DNA from 3 places in the Limosilactobacillus ingluviei str. Autruche 4 genome. Region 1 is predicted to be linked to each of the others. Evidence: predicted binding sites of a transcription regulator. Region 1 holds the regulator's gene; each other region holds the start of a gene.
The links. Region 1 encodes Rex, which represses fermentation and respiration genes when NADH is low (regulators of the CRP and FNR family bind a similar motif). Its sites were predicted from a motif close to TTGTGAANTANTTCACAA; they were not measured.
Positions count from the first base shown of each region.

Region 2: BN54_RS09085 (NAD(P)-dependent alcohol dehydrogenase) is a predicted target of Rex. The motif match lies at 2,680-2,697, and genes of this name have one in related genera.
Region 3: BN54_RS01455 ((S)-acetoin forming diacetyl reductase) is a predicted target of Rex. The motif match lies at 2,116-2,133, and genes of this name have one in related genera.

Region 1 covers NZ_HE997173.1:1,107,662-1,113,505, forward strand. The annotation lists gene groL (chaperonin GroEL) at 91-1,725, opposite strand; gene groES (co-chaperone GroES) at 1,785-2,066, opposite strand; gene BN54_RS05460 (redox-sensing transcriptional repressor Rex) at 2,334-2,972, opposite strand; gene BN54_RS05465 (ABC-F family ATP-binding cassette domain-containing protein) at 3,158-5,098, shown strand; gene BN54_RS05470 (glycerophosphoryl diester phosphodiesterase membrane domain-containing protein) at 5,232-5,844, shown strand, end outside.
Region 2 covers NZ_HE997177.1:65,785-71,628, forward strand. The annotation lists gene secA (preprotein translocase subunit SecA) at 1-1,321, opposite strand, end outside; gene BN54_RS09085 (NAD(P)-dependent alcohol dehydrogenase) at 1,534-2,610, opposite strand; RNA gene ffs (signal recognition particle sRNA small type) at 2,809-2,905, opposite strand; gene tadA (tRNA adenosine(34) deaminase TadA) at 2,954-3,445, opposite strand; gene nrdH (glutaredoxin-like protein NrdH) at 3,706-3,927, shown strand; gene nrdE (class 1b ribonucleoside-diphosphate reductase subunit alpha) at 4,053-5,844, shown strand, end outside.
Region 3 covers NZ_HE997173.1:293,029-298,872, reverse strand. The annotation lists gene BN54_RS01465 (ammonium transporter) at 1-391, opposite strand, end outside; gene BN54_RS01460 (MATE family efflux transporter) at 632-1,951, shown strand; gene BN54_RS01455 ((S)-acetoin forming diacetyl reductase) at 2,242-3,015, shown strand; gene BN54_RS01450 (hypothetical protein) at 3,373-4,539, shown strand; gene BN54_RS01445 (M20/M25/M40 family metallo-hydrolase) at 4,563-5,720, shown strand.

The sequences.
Region 1 (5,844 bases):
CGCTAGTGAAATGACAAGCATTCCTCTAAATTTCTTTGGCATGCAAAAAAGCCGCGGTCGCCCGCGACTTTTGGTTAAATTGGCAAGGGATTACATCATCCCACCCATGCCGGCACCAGCGGCTGGGTTCATTGGAGCAGCGTCCTTTGGTTCTGGCTTGTCGGCGACCACAGCTTCAGTGGTCAACAACAAGGCTGACACAGAGGCCGCATTTTGCAATGCTGAACGGGTAACCTTGGTTGGGTCCACAATCCCGGCTGCAACCATGTCTTCAAACTTGTCTTCCGCCGCGTTGTAACCAATCCCTGGTTGTTCGTTCTTCAGTTGGTTGATAATCACTGAGCCTTCAACCCCAGCGTTTTCGGCAATTTGACGAACTGGTGCTTCTAAGGCTGCCTTTACGATCTTAACCCCAGTTTGCTCGTCACCCGTCGTTTCGGCTTCAACCTTTTCCAAGGCTGGGATAACGTTTACCAAGGCCGTCCCACCACCAGGAACGAACCCTTCTTGCACAGCGGCCCGCGTAGCGTTCAGGGCATCTTCGATCCGGTACTTGCGTTCCTTCAATTCCGTTTCCGTAGCGGCACCGACCTTAACAACGGCAACCCCACCGGCTAACTTCGCTAACCGTTCTTGGAGCTTTTCTTTGTCAAAGTCAGAGGAAGTTTCGGCAATGGCCTTCTTGATTTGTTCAACCCGGTCAGCAATTGCGGCCTTGTCCCCGGCCCCGTCAACGATCGTCGTGTTGTCCTTAGTAACCGTTACCTTGTTGGCTGAACCAAGTTGGTCAATCGTCGCGTCCTTTAATTGCATCCCTAAGTCATCAGAGATCACCGTCCCACCGGTCAAGACTGCGATGTCTTCCAGTTGGGCCTTGCGCCGGTCACCAAAGCCTGGCGCCTTTACCGCTACCACGTTAAAGGTTCCCCGAATCTTGTTGAGAACCAAGGTTGGCAAGGCTTCACCCGTAATGTCATCGGCGATGATCAACAGGGCCCGACCTTCTTGCACAACGGATTGGAGCAGTGGCAAGATGTCTTGGATGTTGGCAATCTTCTTGTCCGTGATCAGGACGTATGGGTTGTCCAGGTTAGCTTCCATCTTGTCGTTGTCAGTAACCATGTATTGGGACATGTACCCGCGGTCAAAGCTCATCCCTTCAACCACGTCCACGCTGGTGTCCACCCCACGGGAGTCTTCAATCGTGATAACCCCGTCGTTACCAACCTTTTCCATTGCGTCCGCAATCAATTGGCCTACTTCTGGGTTTGCAGCAGAGATCGAAGCGATTTGTGCAATGTCATCCTTGGTCTTGACATCGTGACTCATCGTCTTCAATTCAGCCACGGCTGCGGCCGTAGCCTTTTCGATCCCGCGCCGGATGCCAACTGGGTTCGCCCCGGCCGTCACGTTCTTCATCCCTTCGTTGACGATCGCTTGGGTCAGGACCGTCGCCGTGGTCGTCCCGTCCCCGGCAATGTCGTTAGTCTTGGAAGCAACTTCAGAAACCAGCTTGGCCCCCATGTTTTCAAAGTGATCTTCCAATTCGATGTTCTTGGCAATCGTCACCCCGTCGTTAGTAATCGTTGGGGAGCCGTAGCTTTGTTCTAAGACCACGTTGCGGCCCTTTGGTCCAATCGTCGTCTTAACCGTGTCAGCTAACTTGTCAACCCCGCGCAACATTGCCCGACGTGCATCTTCAGCAAACTTCAATTCCTTTGCCATTCTTATTTCACCTCAAATTAATTTCAAACTTAATCAATTGGCCAACTTAATCGTGGCGGTTAATCAATCACGGCCACCAGGTCTTTTTCGTGAACGACCAGGTACTTTCCCCCGTCGTATTCAACTTCCCGGCCGGCGTACTTATCAAAGAGGACCTTATCGCCTTCCTTAACGCTTACGGCAACGTGTTGACCATTGTCCAAGGTCCGCCCTTCACCGACAGCAACAACCTTCCCCGTCGTAGGCTTGTCCTTGGCGTTGGAAGCTAACACAATGCCCCCAACCGTCTTTTCTTCTTCTTCAGCTTTCAGAACTACGCGATCTCCTAATGGCTTTAACACGTTAATCCCTCCATATAATAATTCTAGTTTCCGTAATTTTAGCACTCCTGGTTGAGGAGTGTTAGCACTCAACCTCGTTCAGTGCTAATTACATTTTCTACTATAACACGGTTCAGTCAGATTGCAACCAAAAAGTTTGACCTTTTTTGACGTATTGGCCGAGCGATTGGTAGAGCGCCGTTGGCATCGGTATCAAAAAAGCTGCCCCAGCTCAGCTGGAACAGCGCTAACGAACCCAAGCCACACCCGCTTGGGAAAAGCGGCGAACTAATCTTGCCCCTTGTTGCTTTCAATAAAGTAAATCAAGGTTTGCAATTCATTCGTCAAATCAATATTTTGGACTTGGACATCCTTGGGAACTGACAACCGGACTGGAGTAAAGTTTAAGATCCCGTGAACCCCCGCTTCAACGAGTTCATCCGTCACGGCCTGGGATTTTTCCCCGGGCACGGTTAAAATGACCGCGTCAATTTGTTGTTCTTTAATCTGCTTCTTTAATTCAGACGCCGGATAAACCGGAATCCCACTCTTGATCGTATTCGCCAATTCCGGCTTCGGATCAAAGGCCGCGCTGATCCGTAAGTTGGTGCTTTGGTGGAAATTGTAATTCATCAAGGCACTCCCCAGGCTCCCGACCCCGACTAAGGCGACACTGGTCAGCTTGTCTTGGTTCAAGATCCCCCGGAAAAACTTTAACAGGCTCTCGACATCATAGCCGTAGCCCCGCTTCCCTAATTCACCAAAGTAAGAGAAGTCCCGGCGAATCGTGGCAGAGTCAACTTGGACTGCCTCTGATAATTCAGTCGATGACACCCGCTTCTTATTGGCATTCAAGAGCACGTTCAAGTAACGGTAATAGACCGGCAGTCGCTTGGCTGTCGCCCGCGGAATTTTCCGAGATGGCATGTTCACATTCCCTCCTCAACTAAAAATTTATGGTTCTTGTGAATTTAGCATACAACTTATTCTAGCAATTCCCGGCTCCTTTGTGAACCTAATTGCAAGAAAAGTTATGGTTGGTTGGCAAAAAAGCATGGTAAAATTTGGATTGACTGAAGATAAGAACGGATAGAAAGATAGGTTTTGACAAAATGCTTGTATTGCAAACCCACGACGTCTTGCGCCGGTTTGGGGCGGACGTTTTATTTCACAATATCAACTTACAAATCAATGATCAGGCCCGGGTCGCCTTGGTCGGCCGCAACGGGGCAGGGAAGACGACCTTGCTCAAGATCCTGGCCCAAATTACCGAACCCGATGAAGGGACCCTGGCCGTCGGCAAAAACGTCACGATCGGTTACTTAGCCCAGGATCAAGGCCTCGACAGTCAAAATACGATTTGGGCCGAATTAGACGGCGTCTTTGCGCCGCTTCACGCGATGGAAAAGCGGCTGCACGCTTTAGAAGAACAGCTGGCCAGCGTGGATGCCACCAGTCCGGCCTACCAAGAAATTCTCAGCGAATATGATCGCTTGCAAACCAGCTTTAAAAAGCAGGACGGCTTTGCCATTGATTCCAAAATTCGCGGGGTCTTAACCGGCTTTGGCTTTAGCGAAGCCATGTATGAGATGCCGGTCAATTCGCTCTCCGGAGGGCAAAAGACCAAGTTGGCCCTGGCCAAAATCCTGCTCCAAGCCCCCAACTTGTTGATCCTCGACGAACCAACCAACCACCTTGACATGGGGGTTTTGAGCTGGTTGGAAGACTACTTAAAGGGGTATGCCGGGGCCTTATTAATCGTGTCGCACGACCGCTACTTCTTAGACAAGGTCGTTAATGAAGTCTATGACCTGGATAACAAAACGTTGACCCACTACACCGGGAACTACACTGCTTTTATGCACCATAAGGCCGACAAGCTCAAAGCTGAACTAAAGCACTACGAACAACAGCAAAAAAAGATTGCCGCCTTAGAAGACTTTGTCAACCGCAACATTGTCCGCGCTTCGACAACCAAGCGCGCCCAAGCCCGGCGCAAGCAGCTGGAAAAAATGGACCGCTTAACCCGCCCGGTCAGCGATGACCGCTCCATTCACTTCTCCTTTACCTACGGTGAACCAAGCGGCAACGACGTGTTAACGGTGCAAGATTTAAAAATCGGCTACCACGACCAGCCCTTAGCCGGCCCCTTCTCCTTTACTGAAACCAAGGGCCAGCGAATCGGCATCATCGGCCCCAACGGGATCGGCAAATCCACGCTGCTCAAGACCCTCTTGCATAAACTACCGGCCATCAGCGGGGAGATTAAGTTTGGGGTCGGCCTGCAAATCGGCTACTACGACCAGGAGCAACAACAACTGCACCCGGAAAAGACCGTCCTCGATGAAGTGTGGGATGACCATCCAGAAGTCCCCGAAACCGAAATTCGCTCCTTGCTGGGGAGTTTCTTATTCGTGGGCGATGACGTTTTTAAGCTGGTCAAGGACTTATCGGGGGGACAAAAGGCCCGCTTGGAATTAACCAAGCTCTCCTTTGAACCGATCAACTACTTGATTCTCGATGAACCGACCAACCACTTGGACATCGACAGTCGGGAAGTCTTGGAAACGGCGATTAATGAGTTCCCGGGGACCGTGCTGTTTATCTCCCATGACCGGTACTTTATCAACCAAGTGGCCACCGACGTCTTGGCGGTAACCAAGGATCAGATGACGGCGTACGAAGGCAACTACGACGACTACCTTGCGGCCTTAGCCAAGCAAGCGGCCAGCCAGCCGGCCACCGCAAACCCGACGACCACCAGCGCGCCATCGGCAAAGCAACAATCCTACCAACAAAGCAAGGAAACCCAACGGGCCCGCCGCAAGCTCCAACGCCAAGCCGATCAATTGGAACAAACGATGACGGACTTGAGCGAACAACAAGCTGCGATTGAAGCAGAGATGAGCAAGCCCGACATTGCCACCGACATTGCCAAGCTCAGTGACCTACAAAAAGAGTTGGATCAAGTCAGTGCCAAGCTGGCCAAGACTGAAGAAGCTTGGGCCGATGCGGCCGAAGCCTTGGAAGTCTTTGATCAAGAACAAGCATAATCAGCCGCATTAAAATTGAACGCTCGCCTAAGTTTACACAAACCGCTGCCCTTGGGAGCGGTTTTCTTTTGGGCAGCAGGCAGATGTGGCATAATTATCACATGAAAAATATGTACAGAAAAAGGAGGAAATTATGCCAGTATTTTGGGACGCCTTTAAGCGCCACCGGCAAATTTTCCGGGCCCACTGGCTGACCTTTGTCGCTATAAGTTACGGCTTAGATTTGCTGATTCAATTTCTCGTGATTCCCAGTTTTAAATTCGCCACCACCTGGATTTTACAAGCGGGCGAAATCCCCTTTGTCTCCTACCAAAACGTGGTCACGATCCTCACCCACCATCCCCTGGTGGTCATCGCCTTATTTCTTGAACTTTTGGCGTTGCTATGGGTCATTTATGCGCAGTTTACCCTCCTGTTGATTGCGGTCCGCCAGCTGGCCCGCGACCGCTTTGACTGGCGCAATTGGCTGGGCGAGAGTTGGGCTTCCCTGGCCCACATGCGCTTGGGTTCGTTAGCCTTGTTACAGGGCTATTTGAGCTTGATCCTGCCGGTCAGTAATTTGATTTTCAAAACCCCGCTCTTAACCAAGGTCAAAGTCCCCGCCTTCATCTTGGACTACCTGACCCGCAACGGCTGGCTGATCAGCGGGACCGTGCTTGGTTACGTCGTGATCCTCGCCTTCGGGGTCCGCTTGTTGTATACCCTGCCAACCATGGTTTACCATCACGTCCCTACCAAAGCAGCCT
Region 2 (5,844 bases), on a different contig from region 1:
CAACGGCCACCGTCCCGACTAAGACGGGCTGCCCTTTTTCATGCAAGGCCTTGATCCGCTTGACCACCGCCGTAAACTTGCTTTCCAACGTCGGGTACAGCAAGTCGGGTTCGTCTTGCCGGGCAACCGGCCGGTTAGTCGGAATCGAGATCGTTTCCATGTTGTAGATTTCTCGGAATTCTTCCATTTCGGTCCGGGCCGTCCCAGTCATCCCCGCCAGTTTGCTGTACATCCGGAACAGGTTTTGGTAGGTGATGTTGGCCATCGTCTTGTTTTCTTCCTGGATTTCCACGTGTTCCTTGGCTTCGATGGCTTGGTGCAAACCATCGGAGAAGCGCCGGCCTTCCATTACCCGCCCGGTAAAGGAGTCCACGATCAAGACTTCACCGTTGGAAACCACGTAATCCTTATCCTTTAACATGATGTAATTGGCCCGCAAGGCTTGATCCAAGTGGTGAGTCAAGGCGGTGTTGTCGGGATCATAGAGGTTCTTCAAGTTAAAGTATTTTTCAGCCTTTTGGATCCCTTCGTCCGTCAAAGCAACCGTCTTGGATTCCAAGTCGATCTTGTAATCCTGCTCCTCTTGCAGTTTCTTAACGAAACGGTCCGTTTGTTGGTAGAGCTTGGACGTCCCCGTCCCGGGACCGGAAATAATCAAAGGCGTCCGCGCTTCGTCAATTAAAATGGAGTCCACTTCATCGACCAAGGCAAAGTTTAACCCCCGTTGCACCTGATCTTCTTGGTAGACTGCCATGTTGTCACGCAAGTAGTCAAACCCGATTTCACTGTTAGTCGAGTACATAATATCGGCTTGGTAAGCTGCCCGCTTTTCATCCGGCGTCTTTTCGGTCCCATTGACCCCGACCGAGCATCCCAGCCAGTTGTACAGTTGCCCCATTTCTTCGGCGTCCCGCTCTGACAGGTATTCGTTAACCGTGATTACGTGTACCCCTTTCCCACTCAGGGCGTTTAAGTAGACCGGCATTGTGGCCGTTAGGGTCTTCCCTTCCCCGGTCTTCATTTCCGCGATGTTCCCCTCATGCAGGACAATGCCCCCCATGATTTGCACGTGGAATGGGTACAGCCCCAAGACCCGCTTGGCCCCTTCCCGGGCCACCGCAAAGGCTTCGGGCAACAAGTGATCCAGATCTTCTCCTTGTTCTTGAACCCGCTTTTTAAATTCCGTTGTCTTCGCTTTCAACTGGTCATCAGAGAGCGCTGCCATCTGATCGGCATAGCTTTCCACTTTATTTGCGATTTTATTGATCCGGCGCAATTCCCGCCGGTCACTTTCAATCCACTTTCTGAGTATGTTCGCCATTAATGCGTCCTGTCCTTCCTCATCAGATTTGCCGGCCGTAGTTACCTAAAATAACCGGTATTTTTCCATTCTAATTTAAAATTCACAAAATCCATTTTAACATGATCAATATGCAATTGAAACTAATAACTCGCCTTCGCTGCGCCTTTGATCAGCGAATAAAAAAACAGTGGAGAAATTTCGTTTCCCCACTGCTAACCACAGTTACGGCCTTAATCGATATCGTTGCAAATGACCACCGGTTTGATCACGTCGGCTGGCTTCTTGTGCATTAATTCAACCGCATCGGCAATGTGTTCAAAGCCTTCAAACCGTTGGGTAATCATCAAAGATGGGTCAATCCGGCCGTTAACGACCAAGGAGGCCAGCTTTTCCATCCGCAGCCGGCCACCAGGCATCAGGCCACCGTGCAGGGTCTTGTGACTCATCCCGACTCCCCAGTTGGCGGCATTGAAGACCACATCATCGTGTCCGTTCAAGTAGTTAACGTTCCCGATCGCGCCACCGGGCTTGAGGATCCGCATCGCTTGATCAAAGGTGTGGGCAGCATCCCCACCGGCAATCAAAACTTTGTCCACGCCCTTGCCATCGGTTAACTTCAAGATTTGGTCTGCTAAATCACCAGCGTGGTAATCAACCAGATCCGTGGCGCCATACTTCTTAGCGACTTCAAAAGTAATCGGCCGGTCGTTAGAACCCACGGCAATCAAACGGCCCGCGCCGTGTAAGACGGCACCGCGCACGGCCATTAAGCCAACTGGGCCCACCCCGATTACGGCTACGGTGTCCCCAAACTCGACCCCGGCCAATTCTGAAGCGTGCAAGCCCGTCGGGATCATGTCCGATAGCATTGTCGCAACGGCCGGGTCGATTTCCTTTGGCAATAAGGCCAAGTTGCCGTCGGCGTCGTTAACGTGGAAGCGGGTCGCAAAGACCCCGTCCTTAATATTGGAGAACTTCCAGCCGGCCAGCATCCCGCCGGAGTGGACCGCGTAGCCAGCTTGCGATTCCACCTTCGACCAATCGGGGGTGATGGCTGGAACTAAAACCCGGTCACCCACCTTAAAGTCCTGCACCTCGGAGCCGACTTCAACGATTTCCCCGCAGGCTTCGTGCCCCAAAATCATGTCTTCACGCGGGCCAATCGCATCTTCAAAGACGGTGTGAATATCAGACGTACATGGCGCCACGGCCAGTGGCTTTACCAAGGCATCGCGCGGGCCAACTTTCGGATCTGGTTTTTCAATAAACCCGGTCTTGTTTGGTCCCAACATTGCAAATCCACGCATGTAAATTTCCCCTTTCTGTCAATCATTAAGAAAACCCTTACACACTTATTGTAGATAACCCCGTCACGTTTGTTAACCAATTCACTCATTTGTTTTTTTATCGGGAAAAGGCGGTTGGGACTGACCTTGTGGCCACCATGCTTGGATCAACGAAAAAAGCCACCGGGCAGAATTATCCTCCTGCGCCAGTGGCATTCCAAAATATGTACATAAAGCACAAGCCGGAGCATCCTTAGTGCTGCTACCTTCCGGTCCTGACACGGTTCGCGAGTCCAACCTTGCTTTACGGCCATAACGGCAAGTACTACTTTACCGTATTTACCCCCAAATTACCAGTCTTTTCTCAATTATTTTGTTTGGCCGCTTGCTTAGCCAACTTTTTCCGGCGGCGAATCCCCCGGAAAAATTGCCGCAGCAATTCACCGCCTTCCGCTGCCAACACCCCGGCTACGACTTCAACTTGGTGGTTCAACCGCTCATCATTCAATAAATGGTAAAGTGACGCCACGGCCCCGGCTTTGGGGTCAGGCGCCGCGTAAATCACCCGCTTGACCCGGGCATTGATAATCGCCCCGCTGCACATAATGCAAGGCTCGAGCGTGACGTACAGATCACAATCTTCCAAGCGCCAGCTCCCCAAGGTTTGGCAGGCTTCCATAATGGCCAACATCTCAGCATGATAGGTAGCATCTTGAAATTTTTCCCGCATGTTGTGGCCACGCCCCACGATTTGGCCCTGGTACACGACCACCGCCCCAATTGGCACTTCCCCCAACAATTCGGCTTGGCGCGCTTCAGCTAAGGCTGCACGCATGTATTTTTCATCTTGACTCATTTTTCCTCCGCGCATTTTACTGTTTTTTTCTCTGAACCAGTGTATAATAAATTCTCGTTGATCACCACGGTTCAAATGACTTAAAAATCATTTTCAAATCTTTTTTTCTGGTGATTGAAAGCGAATCAAAGTCCGTTTTTATCCACCATATCTTGTATTCGATTTTTTATCGACCACGAGATATGGTGGTTTTTAAATTGCTTTTTCCGCAAAATCCGCTATACTTTAATTCAACAAATTCGTAACAGGGGGACTTAATGATGGTAACTGTCTTTTCCAAAAATAACTGCATCCAATGCACGATGACCAAGCGTTTCTTAGAACAACACCACGTCAACTTTATTGAACACAACATTGATGAACAACCCGAATTCGTTGATGCATTAAAGCAAGAAGGATTTAAGGCTACACCGGTAGTTAAGTTACCGAACGGGTCAGCTTTTACCGGTTTCCGGCCGGATATGCTCAAGCAATTGGCCTAGGGTCCCCCCAGAAATAAGGCTGGGGCGTGCCCCCGGCAGCCCAACCATGTCGAGTGGGAGGTTTGAAAATTGACCACCACTCTTTTTTTATGTAACAAATTTGACTTGAAGGAGAATTTAACACCATGGCACTCTCTGATATCGACCTGACCCAAGTTAAATACTTTGACTTAAACAATGAAATCAACATTCCCAAAAATGGCCAAATTCAATTAAACAAGGATCAAGAAGCCTTGCAAGATTTCTTGGCTACGAATGTTAAACCCAACACCAAGCAATTTGGTTCCGTGGCCGAACGGTTGAACTGGTTGATGGATCACGACTACATCGAACGGGACTTTATTGAACAATATTCAATGACCTTCATTACCCGGCTGTACGATTACCTCAAGGGTGCCGGCTTCCAGTTCCATTCCTTTATGGCCGCTTACAAATTTTATGCCCAATACGCCCTGCGGACCGACGATAAGGAATACTACTTGGAAAATTACATCGATCGCGTCGCAATGAACGCTTTATTCCTGGCTGGCGGGGATGAAGATTTAGCCATGGATCTGGCCGATGAATTGATCCACCAACGCTACCAACCGGCCACCCCGACCTTCTTAAATGTCGGGCGCAAGCGGCGCGGGGAATTTGTTTCCTGCTTTGAAATTCAAGCGACCGACAACATGAACACGATCGGCCGGACGATCAACTCCGCCTTGCAACTGTCTAAGATTGGGGGCGGCGTGGGGATCAACCTGACCAACTTACGGGAAGCCGGGGCCCCAATCAAGAAGATCAAGGGTGCAGCCAGTGGGGTCGTCCCGGTCATGAAGTTATTGGAAGACGCCTTCTCCTACTCAAACCAATTAGGCCAACGCCAAGGGGCCGGGGTCGTGTACCTGTCGGTCTTCCACCCCGACATTGTCGCTTTTTTATCGGCCAAGAAAGAAAACGCCGACGAAAAAATCCGGCTTAAGACCCTCTCCTTAGGGATTACCGTCCCGGATAAGTTCTATGAACTGGTTGAAGCCGGCGCGCAAATGGCCCTCTTTAGCCCTTACGACGTCGAACGGGTCTACGGCGAACCCTTTGCTTACGTTGACATTACCAAGGAATATGACAACCTGGTCAACAACCCGGAAATTACCAAGAAGTGGATTGATGCCCGGGAATTGGAAGATGAAATTTCCAAGTTGCAACAAGAATCTGGTTATCCTTACATTGTCAATTTAGACACCGAAAACCGGGCCAACCCGGTCTTTGGGAAGATCACGATGAGCAACTTGTGCTCCGAAATCGCCCAAGTCCAATCGCCATCCGTGGTTGCCGATGACCAATCCTATGAAACGTTAGGGACCGACGTTTCTTGTAATTTAGGCTCAACCAACGTCGCTAACCTGATGGAAAGCCCAGACCTGGGCCGGTCGATCCGGGCCATGATGCGGGCCTTGACCCACATTTCAGACGCGGAAAGCCTGACCGTTGTCCCATCCATTCGCAAGGGCAATGACCTCTACCACTCCGTCGGGCTGGGCGCGATGGGGCTGCACGGCTACTTGGCCAAGCACCACATCCAATACGGCAGTCCAGTGGCCATCGAATTTACCGGGGTTTACTTCATGTTGTTAAACTACTGGACGTTGGTGGCTTCCAACGAAATCGCCAAGGAAAAGGGCGAAAGCTTCTATGAATTCGAAAAGAGTGCCTACGCCGATGGTTCCTACTTTGACAAGTACCTCAGCCAAGACTGGGGGCCAAAGACGGCGGCCGTCAAGAAACTCTTCCAAGGCTTCTTTATCCCCGGTCCCGCGGATTGGGCGAAATTAAAAGCCAAAATTCAAGCCGATGGACTTTACAATGCCTACCGGCTAGCGGTCGCCCCGAATGGTTCGACTTCTTACATCGGCGATTCCACTTCCAGCCTGCACC
Region 3 (5,844 bases), 810 kb from region 1:
CAATAAACGCAGCTAAAAAAGACAGGCGGACCCGCCCCACGATTGCTCCAATGAACAGAGCCGGCGTAATAATGGCAAACATCATTTGATAAAGCGAGTATAAACCCACCGGAATATGAATGCCGGCCATAAGTTGATGCAAGTTAACATGCTTAAGTAAGGCCTCATTTAAGTTGCCAATGATCCCCCAAACGTTGCCAGAAAAAGACAAGGAGTAACCAACCAAGACCCATAAAATCACTGCCAGCCCGCAGATGAAAAAGACCGAAACGAACGTGTTGACCATATTACGGCGGGGAACTAAGCCCCCGTAGAAAAATGCCAACCCCGGGGTCATGAAAAAGACCAGGATGCTCGACAGCATAATAAATAAGACGTTTGCTGTATTCATGATCAATCATTCCTTTCTGTTGCAATGAATGGTGCTATTATCATCCCCCGCCCTACCTTTGCCAAGCCTTTAATGAGAAAATGATGATAAATTAGTCCGATTTCCCGTTTAAAATATCTTTCCACAGTGCGAAAACGGTTCCGAGTTTACATAAGTTTCCTAGACCAATCCAACTCGATCTGGAACTTGACACCATATGATATGCTTAAATTAAAAAGAACTTACATGAGGAAAGTTATCTTGGAAGAATTATTTGAACACACCTCCGTACGCCGGGCCTACTTCACTTTAGCCTTGCCGGTGGTGTTAAACATGGTCGTCGCCTTGGTTTACAACCTGGTGGACACCTTTTTTGTTGCTCAGACGCAAAACGCGAATTTAGTAGCGGGGGTCTCTTTAGGGGCCCCGTTGTTTACCCTAATGGTTGCTTTGGGCGACATCCTCGGCTTAGGTGGTTCCTCCGTGATTTCCCGCCTGTTTGGTGAGAAACGCTTTGACCAAGCTCGCCGCGTCAGTGGTTATTGCTTTTCCGCCGGCTTTTTGCTCGGCTTGATCGTCTTAGTGCTCCTATTTCTTTTGCAAACGCCAGTATTAAAATTATTGGGAGCAACCCCGGCCACTTGGGAATACGCCCGTCAATACTACCTGGTTATCGCCGCGGGCGCCCCCTTCATCGTTTTTTTCTACGCCCCAGTAAACATTTTACGTACTGAGGGCTTAGCGGTTGAATCGATGAAGGCCAGCGTCATTGGGACGGTTATTAACATTGTGTTGAATCCTTTCTTTATCTTCACCTGCGGTTTAGGTGCCGCGGGGTCCGCCCTGGCTACGGTCACCGGTAATATTTTCGCCGACCTGCTAATGATCTATTACCTGCGGACCAAAAGTCAGCGTCTCACCACGTCCCCACGGGAAACTAAGATTTCCCGCCGTATGCAGGGGGAAATTTTAGCCATCGGGATTCCAGCTTCAGTAACCAACTTAATGTCGACCTTTGCGATGGCACTGGCCAATCGTTACCTGATTGCTTATGGCCCTTCCAGTGTGGCCGCCATGGGGATTTCCCTTAAAATCAGTATGATCATCACAATGGTCTTTGTCGGTTTTGCCTTTGGTGCGCAACCCTTAATTGGCTATACTTACGGGGCCAAGGATACCAAACGTTTTAATGAAACCATGCGCTTAGATTTGACCGTTGTTTGCGGGTTTGCTTTAATCATGACCGGCGTCATTTGGCTGCTTGCGCCAACTTTGATTCGTGGTTTCATGCATGATCCAACGGTGATCAAGCATGGGATTACCATGATTCGCTGGTTGGTTAGCTCCGCCACGTTGGCTGGTTTGATTTTAGTCTTTACGACTATGTTTCAATCAATGGGCAAAGCCTTGCCGGCTTTTATCCTTTCTTTCTGCCGGCAAGGGGTGATCTTTTACCTTGTATTAATCGTTTTCGCCCACTCGTTTGGCTACACGGGAATTTTAGCCAGCCAAGCCGGCGCTGACTTTATCACTGCGCTCCTGGCAGTTGGGCTGTTTAACCATTACCGCCCACGGAAGTAATAACCATTAGCTCGCCCCTTGCTTATCCGCAGGGGCGAGTTTTTTATATAAAATTTTTCACCGCTTGATCAGTAAGCTGTGAAGGCGCTTGTGCGATAAATCGGTCATCTGAAAGCGTTAACTTGGCATCCTGTCGCGATTTTTTGGTGTCAGTCTTGCTCAATTTGTCATCTCCTTCACAAAAACTGTGAAAAAAATCACGAAACCCATTGACGGACGTTTAACAACTCCCGTATAATAGTGCCAACGAAATGATATAAAACGCTTCAGCGTGAAAGGTGGAATTTTTCATGACAAAGAAAGTTGCAATGGTAACCGGTGCCGGCCAAGGAATTGGGGAAGCAATCGCTTTACGTTTAGCAAAGGACGGCTTTGCGGTAGCCTTAGTTGCTCGGCGGGCTAACAAGTTAGAAGACGTCAAGCAAAAGATTGAACAAGCCGGCGGTGAAGCCTTGGTTGTCGCTGCTGACGTGGCCAAGCGGGAAGAAATTTTTGCTGCCGTAGAAAAGACGGTCGAACACTTTGGTGACTTCAACGTCATGATCAACAATGCCGGGGTTGCCCCAACGACGCCAATCGACACGATCACGGAAGATGACATCGACTACGTATACTCCGTTAACGTTGCCGGGACGATTTTTGGGATCCAAGCAGCCCACGCTGCCTTCAAGCAATTAGGTCACCCAGGTAAGATTATTAACGCCACTTCCCAAGCCGGGGTGGTTGGGAACCCGAACTTAACGGTCTACTCCAGTTCCAAGTTTGCGATTCGGGGGATCACCCAAGTAGTGGCTCGTGAATTAGCGGAAGAAGGCACGACGGTTAACGCCTTTGCGCCAGGGATTGTTAAGACCCCAATGATGTACGACATTGCGCACAAGGTTGGTCAAAACGCCGGGAAAGACGATGAATGGGGAATGCAAACCTTTGCCAAGGACATCGCTTTGAAGCGTTTATCTGAACCAGAAGACGTTGCCAATGCCGTGGCCTTCTTGGCTGGCCCAGACTCTGATTACATCACTGGGCAAACCTTAGAAGTCGACGGTGGGATGCAATTCCACTAGTATTAACTGCCCTCAATTTGGTGGGGCCGCTGCAAAAATGTGGCGGCCCCGCTTTTTTATTTTCCCTACTTGACACCTCTCATTTTTCTGTTATTATTCTAATTAAACTTTAAGAAAAAGGAGGGCAATCACATGCTGATCAACATTCAACAGTTTAACTGGCAAAGCTGGCACTGATTAATCGTACATGTGATTGCTCCACAGGTACGATTCTTTGAGACTTCTCAAATCGTACCTGTGTCGGCTCAACAAATGCAACCGCGCAGGCATCGCCCTGGGCGGTTTTTTCTTTACCTCGGGGGTTTGAGAAGCCACTGGTCACTTAGCTCAACTACTTTAAATTTGGAGGTAATAACAATGGCTGGCATTTTGCCCCTCACAATTCTATTAGCCCTGTACGCAGTTAGTGAAATTATTTCACGGAAAACCCACGCCCTGGTCAACACCGTTTTAACCATCTCCGTCTTCGCCCTCCTTGGCTTCTGGACGCATCTGCTCCCGAAGGACCTCTTTACCAACAGTGGGGTCGAGGCGTTTGGGATGGCCATTGTCGGCATCATGCTGACCGCGCTTGGGACTACGATTAACCTCGCCGAATTAAAACGCCAGGCCAAGGTCGTCTTAATTGCCATCGGCGGCGCCCTTGGTGCTTGCGCCTTAATTGTTTTAGTAGCCAGCCTGTTGAACCGACAAAATTACGGAATTGTCGGCGCCCCGATTTTTGCTGGCGGCAACGCGGCAACCCTGGTTCTCCTGGCCGCATTAAAAGAAGCCAACTTGCCACTCTTAGCTACTTACGCCTTGGCCGTCCTCACCTTCCAAAATTTCATTGGCATCCCCGTTGCCAGTGCGGCCCTTAAAAAAGAGGCCCAACGCTTGCTAACGTCGGGCGAGCTCACCGTCGCAGCCGCTTCCGTGGAGCCAGGTACAACCCCGTCACGCAAACCGTTGCAGTTACCCGCACAATTCAACACCCCCGTCTTTTGCTTAGCTAAACTAGGAGCGGTCGCTTCTCTGAGTTACGGCACGAGTCTGTTGTTGCACGGGAAAATCAACTATCTAGTTATCTGCTTTGTCTTTGGGATTCTCTTTTACCAACTCGGCTTTTTGGATGATGACATGTTGAACAAAACCGGTTCGCATGGCCTGATTACTTTTCTGGTGACCGTAGTCATCTTAGGCAGCCTGGCAAACACCACTCCCCAAATGGTTATCAGTGTGCTGGGCCCCTTGCTGGTTTGCTTGCTGGTGGGCACCATTGGCTTAATCCTCACGGCCGGTCTCTTAAGCAAACTTACCCACACGTCATTTCCGCTCACCATTGCCCTAGGTATGACGTGTACCTTCGGTTTTCCAACGACCATGTTGCTGGCCCAAGAAGTCGCGGCTTCAACGGGACAAACGCCCGCTGAACGTGGAGCGTTGGAACAATATCTGTTACCGAAAATGCTAACCGCCGGCTTAGTGACGGTGACTTTGGTTTCCGTTTTCTTTGCTGGCTTTGCCATTAATTATTTACACTAATCGGTCCATGAAAGGAGTAACCAATGAACGCTTTAGCAACCTACCTCACCACCCAGTTACCAGCAATGTTGCAATTTACTGAACGTTTGGTAAACCAGGATTCACCGGCAACTGAGCCGGCTAACATCCAACAAGCCGTCGCCCTGGTGCAAGCCAAAATGGAAGCTTTACACATGACGGTGCACCAGCTTAACACCAATCACCCCGGAACCATCCTCATCGGGGAACTTCCTGGGACTTTACCCGGTCGCCCGGTCATTTTAAGTGGCCACTTAGACACCGTTTTCCCAACGGGGACCGCAGTCCAACGGCCCTTCACCACCACCCAGAGCTTAATGAGCGGCCCCGGGATTTTTGATATGAAACCTGGTCTAACAATGGGGTTGTTTGCCATTCAGGCCTTGCAAGCACTCCAGCTTCCCCACCGGGCAATCCGGATGCTGGTCATTACCGATGAAGAAAAAATCCACCGTGATTCAACAGCAGATCAAGCCCTCGCGCAGGCTGCCCAAGGCGCTGATTTTGCGCTGAACTTAGAGGGGAGTGCCGCCTTGAACCAAGTCACTACCACCACCCGCGGGGGGATGATCGTTGAAGTCGCCGTCCAGGGACAAGCCGCCCATTCTGGCGCCGCGCCTGAAGCTGGGCGGAGTGCAATTTTAGAACTCGCCCACCAAATTATTCAGCTCGAAGCCCTCAGCGACCTGACCGCTGGCCTGCACGTCAACTGCGGTACCATTACCGGCGGCAGCAGTGAAAACATTATCCCCGATTTTGCCAAGACCCAATTAGGCGTACGTTTTAAGACTAATGCCCAACGTGAGCACTTATTAGCGCAAATTCAAGCCATCGCGGCCACCCCAACGGTAGCCGGAACGCAAACCACCGTTACGGTTAAAACCAAAATTGACAGCTTGGAACCGACAACTGACAGCCAAACGCTTTTGCAAATCGCTGACCAGCACGCCCAAGCCATTGGGATCGGCCCCTTAGCAGCGATTGCCAGTGGTGGTGCTTCCGATGCTGGGATCATCGCCGCTCAAGGCATTCCGACTTTAGACGGTCTTGGCATCGTCGGGGGTAAGGCCCACACGAAAGACGAATTTGCGGTCGTCGAATCGTTGCTGCCCCGCACGCAATTAATCGCTGCTCTCCTACAAACAACCCACCAGTTTAATTAAGCTTGCAAGCGGATGACTGTGTTTAACATTAGTCATCCTTTTTCTTGCCACCACCGCAACCGGCCAGGCAGAACTTAAACCTGGTTCGCCACCCCAAAGACTAGCATCAGACGAAAAAAACCGC